DNA from 2 places in the Kitasatospora sp. NPDC092286 genome. Region 2 is predicted to be linked to the other one. Evidence: riboswitches for the same ligand, from Rfam matches in the RefSeq annotation. Region 2 holds a riboswitch; the other holds the start of a gene.

Region 1 (7,230 bases), on a different contig from region 2:
CGAAGGCCCCGCCGCCGACACGGACGACTGAGCCCCCGGTCGGTGCACACCGCCCCGGCGCGCGGCCGGGCACCCGCCGGTCCCGGACCGCTCCACGTCAGCGGAGTGCCGCCGCGTGGTCCGGCCGCAGGGGCCGCCCGGTCAGTCCTCCTGGGTGGCCGTCAGACCCCACCGGATGGCCCGGCGAGGACCAGCACCGCGCCCAACGCCCCGGCCGCACCGACCAGCGCCCGCTTCGCCGTCTGCTTCATCGCGATACGCCCTGACGATCCGTCCGGACCGGCCGCACGTGGAACCGCGCGGCCGTCCGTCGCCGTTCTTCGGCACCCGAACGACCCTACGGCGGCCCACTGACAAGTGCGGCGGACCAGCCCGCTACCGGTACTCCCGCAGCCGCGGCCGGACGCCGATCGCCAGGCCGGTGCCGAGGGTGACCGCCTCCTTCAGCCGCCCGGCCGGGGTGCGGGACGAAGGTACGAGAAGGCGTCCGCCCCCTGCCCCGCGGCGACGGGGCAGGGGGCGGCGCGGGCCGTGCCGTCCGGCGGGGAGGCGCGGTTCAGCGCACGGCGATGACGGCCGCGGCAGCGACGACCGGCGGCCGCGGATGCGGCGGGCGGTCGTGGTGGCGTGCCGGGCGGTTCATGCCCTTCATCCAAGCCGTCGGCGCGGGCGGGGGGCAAGCCCCTCCGGCCCGCCCTGACGGAACCCTGACGCCCTGTCCGAACGTCGTGCCGCTCACGGCGGGTCACGGGCGAGCCGCGGCACTCAGAGCCAGTTGCGGCGTTTGAACACCAGGTAGAGGCCGGTGCAGACGAGCGCCATCAGCCCGATCGCGAACGGGTACCCGAACGCCCACTTGAGCTCCGGCATGAGCTCGAAGTTCATGCCGTAGACGGTGCCGATCAGGGTCGGCGCGAAGAGGATGGCCGCCCAGGAGGAGATCTTCTTGATCTCGTCGTTCTGCACGTGCCCGGCCTCGGCGAGCTGCTTCATCTCCTCGTTCTGCCGCTGCGAGACCAGGGTCGCGTTGACGGTCAGGATGTTCTGCAGCATCTGCCGGAAGCCGTCCACCCGCTCGGCGGCGTACGTGGCGTGGTCGGCCACGTCCCGCAGGTAGCGCTGGAGCTCGTCGTCGGTGCCGTACTTGCCGAAGCCCGCCTCCAGGCTCTTCATGATCTCCAGCAGCGGACGGGTGGCCCGCTGGAACTCGATCACCTCGCGGGAGAGTTCGTAGATGCGGCGGGACACCTGCGGGTCACCGCCGAACACCTCGGTCTCGATCTCGTCGATGTCGTGCTGCAACCCGGCGATCACCGGCGCGTACCCGTCGACGACCGCGTCCAGCACCGCGTACAGCACCGCCTCGGGGCCGAGCGCGAGCAGCTCCGGGTCGGCCTCCAGGCGGCTGCGCACCGCGGAGAGGTCCGGGGCCTGCGAGTGGCGCACGGTGAGGACGAAGTCGGGGCCGACGAAGAGGTGGATCTCGCCGAAGTCGACCTCCTCCACGTCGTCCAGGTAGCGGGCGGCGCGCAGCACGACGAAGAGCGTGTCGCCGTAGCGCTCCAGCTTCGGCCGCTGGTGGGCGACGATCGCGTCCTCGACCGCCAGCTCGTGCAGGTTGAACCGCTCGGCGGCCTCCAGCAGCTGCGCCTCGGCGGGCCGGAACAGGCCGATCCAGGCCATCGTGCCGGGCTTGCCGGGCAGCTGGCGGTAGATGTCGGCCAGGCTGGCGGGTTCCTCGACCCGGTGCCCGCCCCGGTAGACGGCCGCGTCCACGACGGAGCGCTCCAGCGTGACGGGCTCCGCGGGCTGGTCGGGCCTCGGGTCCATCGAGTGCTCGGGCGCCGGCTGCGCGTCGCCGCCGCGCGGCGTGGTGACGGAACGGGAGAACGGACGCTTGCTCGCGCGCACGGCGCGCACACGCCAGTCGGACATGGCGGGGTACCTCCACGGGTCGGTGTCCGCCGCTGCCGAGGCCGGGGGCCGCGGGGTCGGGCGGGGCGGGGGCGGGAGGCGCCCGGCCGTCCTCCACCGCGCACGGCGCCCGGACCACGCGGCCGGAGCCGCCGCTGTCAGCGGCGGGCGGTACGGCGGCGGGGTGCGGGAGCGGTACGGGAGGAGAAGTGCCGGGTGCCAGGAGAAGAGGGGGACGTCCTGGGGCGGGGCCGACTTCGGCCCGGACTACTGCTCTCCACAGGTCTCACCTCCTCGCCGTCGGGGCGCCCGTACTCGGGTCGCCGTTACCGGGGCCATCAGGGAGATCCACACCACGCGCCGCGGGCACACCTGGCCGCGGGACGGGCGGGGCACCCCTGATCTCGTCAGAGCTTTGGCACGCCACGGCGTAGCACCCGGGGGTGCAGCCACTTGGGATCACCCCTTAGGCCGGGGAGACCTGTCCTGAACCTGGGCGTCTCTCGACGTCGTGGGGTCAGTGGCCTGTGTCCGTGGCGACGCCTCACCGAACGAGGTGCCTTCACAACTGTGCCAAGTCTAGTACCCGCGCGACCGCGCCCTTGACCAGGGCCTCCGCCGAGGCCTCCACCGGGGCCCCGACGGGCCCGGGCCGCCGCTTCGGCTCAGCCCAGTGCGAGGTGGGCGGCGGTGTACGGCAGGGCGACCGTCTCCAGGCCCCCGACGCTGCCGAACACCGGGTGGACGTTGACCTCGAAGACGACGCCGCCGTTCTCCGCGCCGAGGTCGACACCGCCGAGCGGCAGGCCCAGGGACTTGGTCGCGGAGACGGCCAACTCGGCCAGACCCGCAGGCAGTTCGCCGTCCTCCAGCAGCGTCGAGACGGCGCCCTGGATCTCGTTGCAGGGCGCGTCCGGATCCGGCTGGACGTGCTCGACCGCGCGGACGACGCGCCCGCCGAGCACCACCACCCGGTACTGGTGGCGCCGGCCGTCGGCGTTGAAGTTCCCGGCGTCGCGGGCGATCAGCCAGTCGGCGCCCGAGGCCACGTAGTGGTCCGCGGCGGCGGTGAGCTGGTCGCGGGTGGTGACGTGGAAGACATCGTTGCCGCCCATTCCGACGGTCGGCCGGGCCCAGACGTCGCCGCCGAGGCGGTCGAAGGCATCGACGGCGGCCTCGGGGGTCGGCCGGGAGAGCGCGATGGTGGGCATGTGCGCGATGCCGTCCCGGCTGAAGCGCTCGACGGTCCGGTCCTTCTCGGTGGCCGCCCGCCAGCCGTCCGTGTCGGTGCCGAGCGAACGGGCGCCGTACGCGCGGAGCCGCTGCTGGCAGGCCTCGAAGGCGCGCCGCTTGTGCGGCGGTATCTCGTAGACCAGCACGGTGTCCGCCGTCACGGCGAGGCCCTCGGCCGGCACCTCCAGGCGGAGCCCGCCGTCGGCGGCCGGGCCGATCCGGCCGGTGCCGCCGCGCATGAAGTGCCGCGCGTCGAGCAGGACGGGCGCCCGGCCGGTGAGCATCCGCGCGGCGGTGGCCAGAGTCTCCCGGCTTCCCTCGGTCGAGCTGTGATCCGTCATCAGAACGAGCTCGCTTCGCGGCATGCCGCCATGGAACAGGCCCCGCCCGGCCCGGGCAAGAGCGTGTTCCAGGCCTGGCCCCGCCTCCGGTGGCCGGAATCCTCTTCGTTCCCGGTCGGACCGGGGCCGGGTCGGTGCCCGCGTCCGGGCCCTGGCCGAGACCGCTCGGCTGCTCGATGCCCGTGGTGGCGGCATCGGCATGCTTCACATCAGCGACCTCTTCCTCGCCCGCGGCCCCTGAGCGAGGCGAGTCAACCGAGACTGTGGCTTTCCAGTTCGGTGAGAATCTCGAAGAGCTGACTCTTCGCGCGAAGGAATTCGTCACTCATTGCACTCACACTGAATTCCCCAAGGGTTTCCGCGCGGGCTTGTGCTTCGATCTCCGCTGCCATATCGGCCAGCACGTCAGCCCCCAGGGCCCTGGCGCTGGACTTCAGCGTGTGAGCGGCCCGCCGCACCTCGTCGTTCTGCTGACTGCCCGACATGGCGGATATCAGTTTCGGCGCATCTTCCACAAACAGCTCGGCCAGTTCAGCAACCGAGGAAGCCCCGCCCAGGTCGTCACAGAGACGCTCCAGAACCTCTCGGCTGACCGAAGTGTCGGAGTGCTCCGGCTGCGGGGTGGTGTCCTGCTCGCCGCCGGGTGCGGACACACGGCTCAGCGCTTCAGCCAACTGGTCACTCTTTATCGGTTTCGCTATGTAGTCGTCCATGCCCGCGGCAAGGCAGATTTCGCGGTCGCCCTGCATCGCGTTCGCCGTCATCGCGATTATGTAAGGACGGCGGCCGGCCTCAAGCATTTGATTGATCTTCCGCGACGCCTCGAGGCCGTCCATGACGGGCATCTGCACGTCCATCAGCACGACGTCGTAGCAATCATTGAGGACGGCATCGACGGCCTGACTGCCGTCGTCGACTATCTCGGCGGTGTGGCCGAGTTTCCGCAACATCAGCGTAGCGATCTGCTGATTCACCGCATTGTCCTCGGCCAGCAGGATTTTCAGGTCAGAAGACGCGCCGTCAGGAGACGTACCCTTGCTCGGGGAAGGGCTCACCCCGGCGGGTTCCCGCTTGCCCACGATGACCGTCACAAGCGCATCATGCAGCTGCGAAGCCCTTATAGGCTTGGTCAGGACCGCGGAGAATTCTTCACGGTCGATCAGTTCTCTGGACGTCACCAGTGAGGTTGCCAGTATGAGCGGCAGACGTTCACGACCCAGGATCCGGTGGATCCTCCTGGCCAGCTCCACGCCATCCATCTTCGGCATCATCATGTCGATGACTGCCACATCAAACGGATCGCCCGACTCAAGTATTCTGAGGGAATCTTCGGGGAAGGCCGTTTCATAGGGCACCATGTTCCATGAATCAGCGTGCCGCCTGACCACTTCGCGGTTGACCGCATTGTCATCGACAATGAGCAGGCGCTTCAGTCGCAGTGGTTCTTCCGCGACAGGCGGCAGACTGCCTTCGGCGACCTCCAGATTGATTTCGAAGCTGAAGACAGAGCCGACACCGCTCTTGCTCTCCACCTTCATGAAACCATCCATCATCTCGACGAGGCGCTTGCTGATCGCCAGCCCCAGGCCCGTCCCCCCGTACCGGCGAGTGGTGGACGAATCCACCTGGCTGAAATCCCGGAAGAGTCGATCCATGCGATCTTCAGGGATGCCTATACCCGTATCCGAAACGGAAAAATGCAACCGCGTGGCCCGGTCGTCCCCGTCGACATCCTCAGTGGTTCTCACCGAGACTACGACTTCACCGGTCTCGGTAAATTTAATCGCATTGGAGAGGAGGTTGGTCAGTACTTGCCGGAGACGCATTCCGTCGCCGACCAGCCTGTCCGGAACGTCAGGCTCAACCAGGCAGGCAAGTTCGAGCGATTTTTCTGCGGCACGGGTGGCAATCACCCCGACCGCGGAATCCATCATATCACGCAGGGAGAACGGCCGGCTCTCCAGCTCCAGCCCGCCGGCTTCTATCTTGGAGAAGTCCAGAACGTCATTGATGATACCAAGCAGGGCCTCCCCGCTGGAATTGATGATATCAACAAAGTTTCGCTGTTCGGACGTCAGTTCAGTAGACAGCAGCAATTCAGTCATCCCGATGACTGCGTTCATCGGGGTCCTGATCTCATGACTCATGGTGGCCAGGAACGAGCTCTTGCTGCGGGCCGCGGTCTCCGCGACCGAGCGCGCGTCCTGCAACTCCCGCTCTGCCTTCGCCCTTTCAACCACGCGTGACAGCTGAGCGCCGACCTGAATCAGCAGCTTCGTGAGCATCTCGTCCTGGCTGATTTTTCCCGGCGCGGCAAAGAACTCAAGCACAAAAATGACTTCGGATTCACAGAAAACAGGAAGCGTCAGGAACTCGGTGATTCCGAGTTCACGACAGGACTTGATGTAATCTATTTCTTCGTCCTCGCTGCCGACGGTGCCTGTCAGCGCCTCGGTGGACAGCAGGGCGCGTCCGGCCGGCCCACGCCCCCGGGGAACCATGAGCCCATCATTCGCCTGCAGCGCTCGCAGGTGTTCCGGATCGTCCGCCCACCAATAACGCGAGTACGAGGCAAGCATGCCGCTGTCCGGCGAGAACGACAGCGCATGACCGGCCGGGCACCCCGTGAAGGTGCATATTCCTTTTACCGCGGCAAGCAGCGGATCGCTCACCTGGAGCGCGTTGTTGCATGCCGCAGCCACCGACTCCAGCAGTTCCAGACCCCGCTGCTTCTCGAGCTCCTGGTTCTTTGCGTCATGCAGCTTGCGAATCATTTCCTCTGATATCAGCTCGGCCTGCCGCCGCGCCTTGCGTTCCTTGTTCAGTAGGCTTTCCAGCAGAGCTGCTTCCCGATCTATATTCCGCTCACGCTCCACCGTAATCTCCTATGACGCTAGCCTTACTTCAAATACGCATTCTTCGTCCCCTCGCCCGGTGCATCTGGGCTGCTTGATCTGAACGGACTCCCCGAAGTGAACGGCCGCACCCTCGATAAGTCCTTCGCCGAACCAGCACAGCTGTCGTTCCGACCTGTAGCTCATGATGAGTACATCATCGGACGACGTATCGAATCTGAAACTAGGCACATCGGCACCGGGATAGAGCCGCCTCACTTCGGGATGTATGATGTCGTTCAGTGTCAGCAGGAAGGTTCGAGCCGAGCTGTGTCTCTCGAAGAACACGGGATATCTTTCGGCGAAGATCGGCAGCGCCTCGCGCCCCAGCCAGCGAACAATTTCGTCTTCTGACATACCGAACATGGACGCCGCTTCGGCAACTATTTTCAGGAACTCGGCATCCGGGTAGTTGCCGAGCGACGTATACACTCCCTCAACACCTGCAGCGTTGATCAGGTCTTCCCATGCGGTCAGGCCGTACTTCTGCGAGACCACCTCATTGAAGAGATCAAAAACGACGCCCTTCATCGCATCTCATCCCCTTGCCCTGACGTCTCGACGGCAACCAAGTCCACGGATCCGAGGGTGCCGGCTTTCACGAGTGCCGCGATTGATTCTCGAATGCCATTTTATGCGAAGACATCTTCATCGCTTATTACTGTGGCGTCTCCAGCAGCCGCATATTGAATGAGCGGAACCAGCATACGCCCGCCCGGACACCGGTGCGACTGGAGGGGAGGATGGCAGACCGGTCGCCATGGAGCGCTCTTGCCCCCGTACACCTTTGGCGCCGCGCGTGAGCCGGTACAGTGCGCCTTTAGGGCCTTTAGGGCGCGGCACGCCTT
Region 2 (7,230 bases):
CGCTCGGCGGCGGCCTCGCACTGCGGCTGCGCGCCCTCGACCGGCGGGCCGACCAGGAGTGGCAGCGGTCCTGGGCCCGCCTGGAACCGCTCTGGAGCGGCCGCGGCAGCCGCAGCCCGGGCGGCCCGCAGGAGGGCTGAGCTGCGCCCATGGCCGATTCACCCGCAGCCGCGAGCCGCCACCCCACCCTTGAGCCGCCGGCCGAACCCGTCGACTGGGTCAGGGCGTTCGCGGAGATCTCGCACCGCACGGTGGAGCAGGTCGTCGAGGTCACGTCACCGTCGAACGGTGACACCGGCCGCACGGCCAAACGCCGCCGGCACTCGCAGTACGGGGCACCCGTGTACCTGCTGGTGGACCGCCAGGAACGCGCCTGCACGCTGTTCTCCCAGCCCGGGAAGCTCGGCTACACGCGTGTGGAGGGTCCGCACCCGTTCGGGACTCCCGTGCACCTGCCGGAGCCCTTCGGCCTCAGCCTCGACACCAACGGGTTCTGACGGCGCCCCACGCCTTAGTTGTCCCCGGCGCCCCCCGGGCGGGTCCAGGCCGGGGTGGGCCCGCCGGGGGCGGAGGTGGAGGCGCGGTGGGTGGCGGCGGCGACCGCGATCAGCAGGGTGAGCGCCACGGCCAGCGCGGTGGTGACGGTGGCGTGGAAGACCAGCAGGGCGCCGAGCAGGGCGCCGGCGAACATCCAGACGGCCGAGGCGAGGCGGCGGGCGCCCGCGCGGTCGGCGGCCAGGCCGGTCAGGGTCATGGTCAGCACGGTGGTGGTGAGGTCGGGGACCTTGAGGAAGCGCACGACGGCGTTCTGCAGGCCCATCGCGAAGCCGAGCAGGCCGATCAGGCCGTACCGGGCCGCGTCGGTGGTGTGGCCGGCCACGGCCGCCAGGGCGGTGCTGCCCGCCAGCAGGACCGCCTGGATCACGGCCGAGGCGACGAGCAGCCTTCCCCGGTGACCGGGCAGCCGCTCGCAGAGCCGGCCACCGGCGAACGCGCCCACCAGGAAGGCCGCCAGGGCGGCCAGCGAGGCGGTGGCGGAGAGCCCGGCCGCGCCGGCCAGGGCGAAGCCGAGGAAGACCACGTTCCCGGTCATGTTGGCGACGAAGACATGGCCGAGTTCGAGGTAACTGACCGCGTCCACCAGCCCGGTGACGACGGTGAGCACCAGCAGCATCGGTACCAGCGGGCCGTGGCGGCGGTCGGTCTTCACCCTGTGTCCTCCAGTGGTGCGCTTCGATGATCGCGGGTACTCCGTTCTACGCCCGTCGGCCCGGGATCCCGGTCAGGCGAGCACCGGGCGGGCCCGCAGGTCGGTCGGGGCGAGTCCGGAGGCTCGGCGGCTCAGTGGTTGAGCGCGACCTGGACGATCTTGACGACGACCAGGACCATCGCGACCAGCAGGTAGCCGCGCAGCGCGCCCATGCCGATCCTGTAGGCGGTGGAGACCGTGGGCCGGGCGAGGGTCTCCAGCGGCGGCATCCGCCAGTTCTCCCGCCCGGTGCGGTCGATGCGGTCCTTCTCGGTGCCGGTGCGCCGGCGGACGAAGGAGTACCCGGCGGCCGACACCCCGAGGACGCCGCAGACCGCCATGACGGTGAGGATGGTGTCGGCGCTGATGTCCGGGAAGAGCACGGCCGCGGTCAGGACCACCGAGAGGGTGACCAGGACGCCGACCACCGCCGCCGTGAAGGCGTTGGTCCGGGGCCCGTTGACCCAGGGGCCGAGGACGTCCTTGTCGTTGCAGAGCAGCAGCAGGAAGACCGAGGCGGACGGCAGCAGCACGCCGGCCAGGGTCTGGACGCCCTCGGTGAGCAGACCGAGCGGGGAGCCGGGGATCAGCACGATGGTGGCGGCCACCGTCACCAGGCCCGCGTAGACGGCGTAGAAACCCTTGGCCCCGCCCACGCCCCGGTGCAGCGAGTGCTTCACGCCGAGCACGTCGCCGACCGCGTACGCGGTGGAGAGCGAGACCGCGAAGGCCCCGATGATCGAGGCGTCCAGCAGCGCGATCGCGAAGAGCACCCCGGCGAGTTCGCCCGCCTTCACGGCCAGGCCGTGCGCGATGCCCGCCGCGTCGGTGAACTGCCCGAAGCCGTCGGTGCCCGCGAAGGCCGCGGCGGTGAAGCCCGTCATCGCGGCGGCGCCGACGACCACGACGACGATGCCGATCCACAGGTCGACCTTCTCGTAGGCCATGAAGCGCGGGGTGATCCGCTTGTCGATGACGTACGACTGCTGGAAGAACAGCTGCCAGGGGGCCACCGTGGTCCCGACGATGCCGATGATCAGCAACATCACGGTGGACAACTGCCCGGCGCCGCCCGGCAGGTTCGGCACGACGAGGTCACGGGCCATCCGCGTCGCCGACGGGTGGATCAGGAAGTAGACCGGTACCAGCAGCAGCGAGCCTGCGCACAGGGCGATGGCGATCCGCTCGAAGCGCCGGAACGAGCCGGTGAACGCGGAGGCGATGATGACCGCGGCGGCCAGCACGACGGCCAGGGCCTTGGGCAGTCCGAGGTAGCCGGCCGCGAGCGTGATGCCGATGAACTCGGTGACCAGCGTCAGCGCGTTCAGCAGCAGCAGGTCGATCACCGAGAAGGCGCCCCAGAACCTGCCGAACCGTTCCAGGATCAGCCGGGCGTGGCCCACCCCGGTGACGGCGCCCAGGCGGAGCACCATCTCCTGGTTGACGTAGAGGACGGGGACGAGCAGCAGCAGCGTCCACAGCAGGTGGGTGCCGTAGTTCTGGCCGGCCTGACCGTAGGTGGCGAAGGCGCCGGCGTCGTTGTCGCCGACCATCACGATCAGGCCGGGACCAATGACCGCGAGCAGCGTCCTGAGCCGGGCGGAGAGCCCGTGGCGCGGGGTGTCGTCGTCGAGGCGGATGGTGCCGAGGGCGCCCTTGATGTCGCCCAGGTGGGCGTCGTCCAGTACGGCCGCACGCGGCGTGGGAACCTCGGGGTCGAGCATCACGTTCGTCATGACGTGCCTCCCTGACCCCTTCTCTGCGAGGGGGCCGGTCGGGGGCGCGCAGCAGCGATCCCCCCTGCGGGCGCACGGCACCGCGGCCCGCGGCGGCAAAGGGCCGGGCGGGCATGGCGGCGCGCCGGACGCGCGTCACGGCCGGGCCGGGGGCGGCGGGGCATGACGGTGCGTCAGGAGTACGCGCGGGGGAGGTTGTTACCGCGTGCCGGGGGTGAGCGAAAGCAGGCGGGGGCCGGGGCGACTGTGGCCCGGACTACTACTGTCCATGTCTCTCGCCTCCTCCCGGCCGGCGACGCACCACGGGTGCGCCGGATCGACACGGCAAGGAGCGGGCCGACCCGCCGGGCCGGCACACCCCTACTCGTCAGAGCTTTGGCACTTCACGGCGTAATCCCCTTGGCGGGGAAGCCACTTGGGATCAACCCTTAAGTCGGGAGGATCTGTCCTGAACCTGGGCGTCTCTCGACGTCGTCGGGTCAGTGGCCTGTGTCCGTGAAGACGCCTCACCGAACGAGGTGCCTTCTTCGTCTTCTGTCAAACCTTGAGAAGCATAGCCCCTCCGCCGAACGGGTCTCTACAGCTTTGTAGAAGCTTGACCGGGACCTGGGCGAAAGCGGGTGGAACGGGGCCCGCTCCCGGCCCGGGGGTGTCCGGGGCGGGAGCGGGCGGCGCGGGCGGCAGGCCTCAGAGGGCGAGCGCGGGGCGGTGGTGGTCGAGCCAGAGCGCGAGGTCCACCACCCGCTCCAGCCGCAGCCGGTGGCCCCACTCCAACTGGTCGGCCGGGGTGTCGAGGCTGGCCTTGATGACGGTCTCGTCGGCGATGTCGCGGACGTGCGGCGCGTCGAGCGCCTCCCGGGCGAGCCGCTGAAGGCCGCTGTTGTAGTCGGCGTGGTGGGTCGCCGGGTAGTGGTTCTTGGGCCGCCACAGCACCGAGTCGGGGGCCAGGCCCTGACCGGTGGCGCGCAGCAGGCTCTTCTCCCGGCCGTCGTAACTCTTCATCGACCAGGGGGCGTTGAAGGCGTACTCGACCAGCCGGTGGTCGCAGTAGGGGACGCGGACCTCCAGCCCCTGGGCCATCGAGAGGCGGTCCTTGCGGTGCAGCAGCTGACGCAGCCAGCGGGTCAGCGAGAGGTGCTGCATCTCGCGCTGGCGGTGCTCGGCGGCGCTCTCGCCGTCCAGGTGCGGGACGGCGGCCAGCGAGGTGCGGTAGGTGTCGTCGCGGAACTCGCCGATCCGCAGGTGGGCGGCGAGGTCGGGGTTGATCGGCATGGCGGCCTCGTCGCCGGTGACCAGCAGCCACGGGAAGGTCTGCGCGGCGAGCGCCTTGGGGTTGTGGAACCACGGGTAGCCGCCGAACACCTCGTCCGCGGCCTCGCCGGAGAGGGCGACGGTGGAGTGCTTGCGGATCTCGCCGAACAGCAGGTAGAGCGAGGTGTCCATGTCGCCGACGCCGATCGGCGAGTCACGGGAGACGACCACGGCCCGGCGGTTCTCGATGTCGAGCAGGGTGCGCGGGTCGAGGACCACGGTGGAGTGGTCGCTGCCGATGAAGGCGCCGGCCTCGGCGGCGTACGGGGTGTCGTGGCCGGTGCGCAGCACGTCGCCGGTGAACTGCTCGGCCTGGTCGCTGTAGTCGACGGCGTAGGAGCGCAGCTTGGCCTGCGGGCCTTCGGACAGCCGGAGTTCGTCGGCGACGAGCGCGGTGACGACGGTGGAGTCGAGGCCGCCGGAGAGCAGGCTGCAGAGCGGGACGTCCGCCTCCAGCTGGGCGCGGGCGGCGCGGTTGACCAGCGAGCGCACCCGCTCGACGGTGGTGTCCAGGTCGTCGGCGTGCGGGCGGGCCTGGAGCTCCCAGTAGCGGCGCTCGCGGATGCCGTCCCGGTCGAGTACGAGCAGGCCGCCGGGGTGCACCTCGCGGACGCCGGCCCAGACCGTGGGCCCGGTGTTGAACAGCAGGCTGTAGGCCTCGCGCAGGCCGTCCGCGTCGACGGCGGGGGTGACCTCGGGGTGGGCGAACAGGGCCTTGGGCTCGGAGCCGAAGGCGAGTCCGCCGCCGACGGCGGTCCAGAACAGCGGCTTGACGCCGAGCCGGTCGCGGACCAGCAGCAGCCGCTCGGCGCGCTCGTCCCAGATCGCGAAGGCGTACATGCCCTCCAGCCGGTCGACCAGGGCGTCGCCCCACTCCTGGTAGGCGCGCAGCACCACCTCGGTGTCACTGCGGGTCTCGAACCGGTGTCCCCTGGCGCGGAGTTCGGCGCGGAGCTGGTGGTGGTTGTAGACCTCGCCGCTGTAGGTCAGCACCACGCCCGGGTTTTCCTGGCGGTCGGCCATGGGCTGGGCGCCGCCGTCGATGTCGATGACGGCGAGGCGGCGGTGACCGAGCGCGGCGTGGGCACCGAGCCAGATCCCGCCGGCGTCGGGCCCGCGCAGGGCCATGGTCGCGGTCATCGCCTCGATGACGGGGGCGCTGTGGCGGACGTCCTGATGAAAGGACACCCAGCCGGTGATTCCGCACATGCGCGTGCACTCCTTGTGGCGGACAGAGTCGGACGGAGCAGGTGGAGCGGGTGGGACAGGCGGGGCGGGTGGGTCGGACGGGCCGTCGCCCGGCGGCGCCCGGTCCACCAGTCGGGCGGTGGTCACCTGCGGTTCCAGCGGAATCGGACACATTTTCTGCCACCCCGATGGCACGAGCGGTCGTCGCCCTGCATATATAGTTCACCTGCATATGCAGCTGAACAGCTCAATGAGGGGGAAAGTGTGTCCCGCACCGATCCGATCAGGACCGCCGGCCAGGCCGTCCTGCGTCTGCAGAACGTCACCCGGGTCCACGGGCAGGGCGCGTCCGAAGTGCACGCGCTGCGCGGGGTCGAACTCACCGTGCACGCCGGAGAGTTCGTCGCCGTGATGGGCCCTTCCGGGTCCGGCAAGTCCACCCTGCTGACCCTGGCGGGCGGCCTGGACGCCCCGAGCGCCGGCCAGGTGCTCGTCGAGGGCTCCCCGCTCGGCGGGCTCAGCCGGGGGCGGCTCTCCGCCGTCCGGCGCCGCTCGATCGGCTACGTCTTCCAGGACTACAACCTGATCCCGGCCCTCACCGCCGCCGAGAACATCTCGCTGCCGCGCGAACTGGACGGTGTCTCCGGCCGCGCCGCCCGCCGCGAGGCCCTCGCCGCCCTGGAGGAGATGGGCATCCCGGAGCTCGCCGACCGCTTCCCCGACGACATGTCCGGCGGCCAGCAGCAGCGCGTCGCCATCGCCCGCGCACTGATCGGCGAACGCCGGCTGCTGCTGGCCGACGAGCCCACCGGCGCGCTCGACTCCGCCACCGGAGAGTCCGTCCTCGCCGTCCTGCGGGCCCGCTGCGACGCCGGGGCCGCCGCCATGATGGTCACCCATGAACCGGCCCACGCCGGCTGGGCCGACCGCGTCGTCCTCCTGCGCGACGGACGGATCGTCGAGGAGCGCACCCGCCGCCCCGACGGGACGCTCCGCGACCTCGGCGCCGGCCACCCGGAGGTGGCCCGGTGAAGCTCAGCGCCTGGCGGGTCGCCCTGCGCATCGCCCGCCGCGACGCCCTGCGCGCCAAGGGCCGCAGCGCCCTCGTCGTCGCCATGGTCGCCCTGCCCGTCATCGGCGTCACCGGCGCCGACATCGTCCACCGCAGCGGACAGCTCACCCCGGCCGAGCGCGTCGAGCGGGTGATGGGCGGCTCCGACGCCCTGATCAGCGCCCTCGCCCCGGGCCGCACCGTCGAGCAGGCCCCGTTCGCCGACGACGGCACCCTCACCCGCACCGCCACCCCCGGGAAGCCCGCCACGCCCGAGGAGACCAAGGGCGCGGCCGTCGAACCCGCCACGCTGGTGGCCTCGTTGCTGCCCCAGGGCAGCGTCCTCACGGCGGCCCGGCCGGGCCCCGAGGCCAGCGCCGGCTCCCGCGAGGGCCTGCTCCGCACCGACACCGCCGAGGCCGACCTCACCGACCCGGTCTGGGCCGGGCGGCTCGATGTGGTCGACGGCCGCGCCCCCGGCGCCCCGCACGAGGCGGCCGCCACCCGGGCCTTCCTCGAACGGTCCGGGCTGCGGCTCGGCGGGACGACCGCGGTCAAGGGGCTGGACCGCACCCCCTTCACCATCACCGGCGTGGTCGAACACCCGGGCGACCTCAGGAAGGTCGAACTCGTCGCCCGCCCCGGGGAGCTGATCACCCCGCTGGCCGAGGCCCGGGACAGGGACAGGCCCGTGG

What was found. Region 2 has a riboswitch for magnesium ahead of ACIQIB_RS07645 (NRAMP family divalent metal transporter). Riboswitches for the same ligand answer to the same signal wherever they lie in the genome.
Region 1: another riboswitch for magnesium. It lies ahead of ACIQIB_RS06070 (magnesium and cobalt transport protein CorA); the one in region 2 lies ahead of ACIQIB_RS07645 (NRAMP family divalent metal transporter).

Annotation. Positions count from the first base shown of each region.
Region 1 covers NZ_JBIVRD010000004.1:54,721-61,950, reverse strand. Annotated here, with positions in the region: gene ACIQIB_RS06075 (SIP domain-containing protein) at 1-31, shown strand, start outside; gene ACIQIB_RS06070 (magnesium and cobalt transport protein CorA) at 766-1,935, opposite strand; M-box (ykoK) riboswitch at 2,307-2,477, opposite strand; gene ACIQIB_RS06065 (RimK family alpha-L-glutamate ligase) at 2,580-3,512, opposite strand; gene ACIQIB_RS06060 (response regulator) at 3,740-6,364, opposite strand; gene ACIQIB_RS06055 (heme NO-binding domain-containing protein) at 6,374-6,913, opposite strand; gene ACIQIB_RS06050 (response regulator) at 7,230-7,230, opposite strand, start outside.
Region 2 covers NZ_JBIVRD010000005.1:211,982-219,211, forward strand. Annotated here, with positions in the region: gene ACIQIB_RS07630 (hypothetical protein) at 1-140, shown strand, start outside; partial or broken gene ACIQIB_RS07635 (Uma2 family endonuclease) at 258-497, shown strand; gene ACIQIB_RS07640 (YoaK family protein) at 512-1,174, opposite strand; gene ACIQIB_RS07645 (NRAMP family divalent metal transporter) at 1,342-2,985, opposite strand; M-box (ykoK) riboswitch at 3,337-3,510, opposite strand; gene asnB (asparagine synthase (glutamine-hydrolyzing)) at 3,673-5,505, opposite strand; gene ACIQIB_RS07655 (ABC transporter ATP-binding protein) at 5,749-6,516, shown strand; gene ACIQIB_RS07660 (FtsX-like permease family protein) at 6,513-7,230, shown strand, end outside.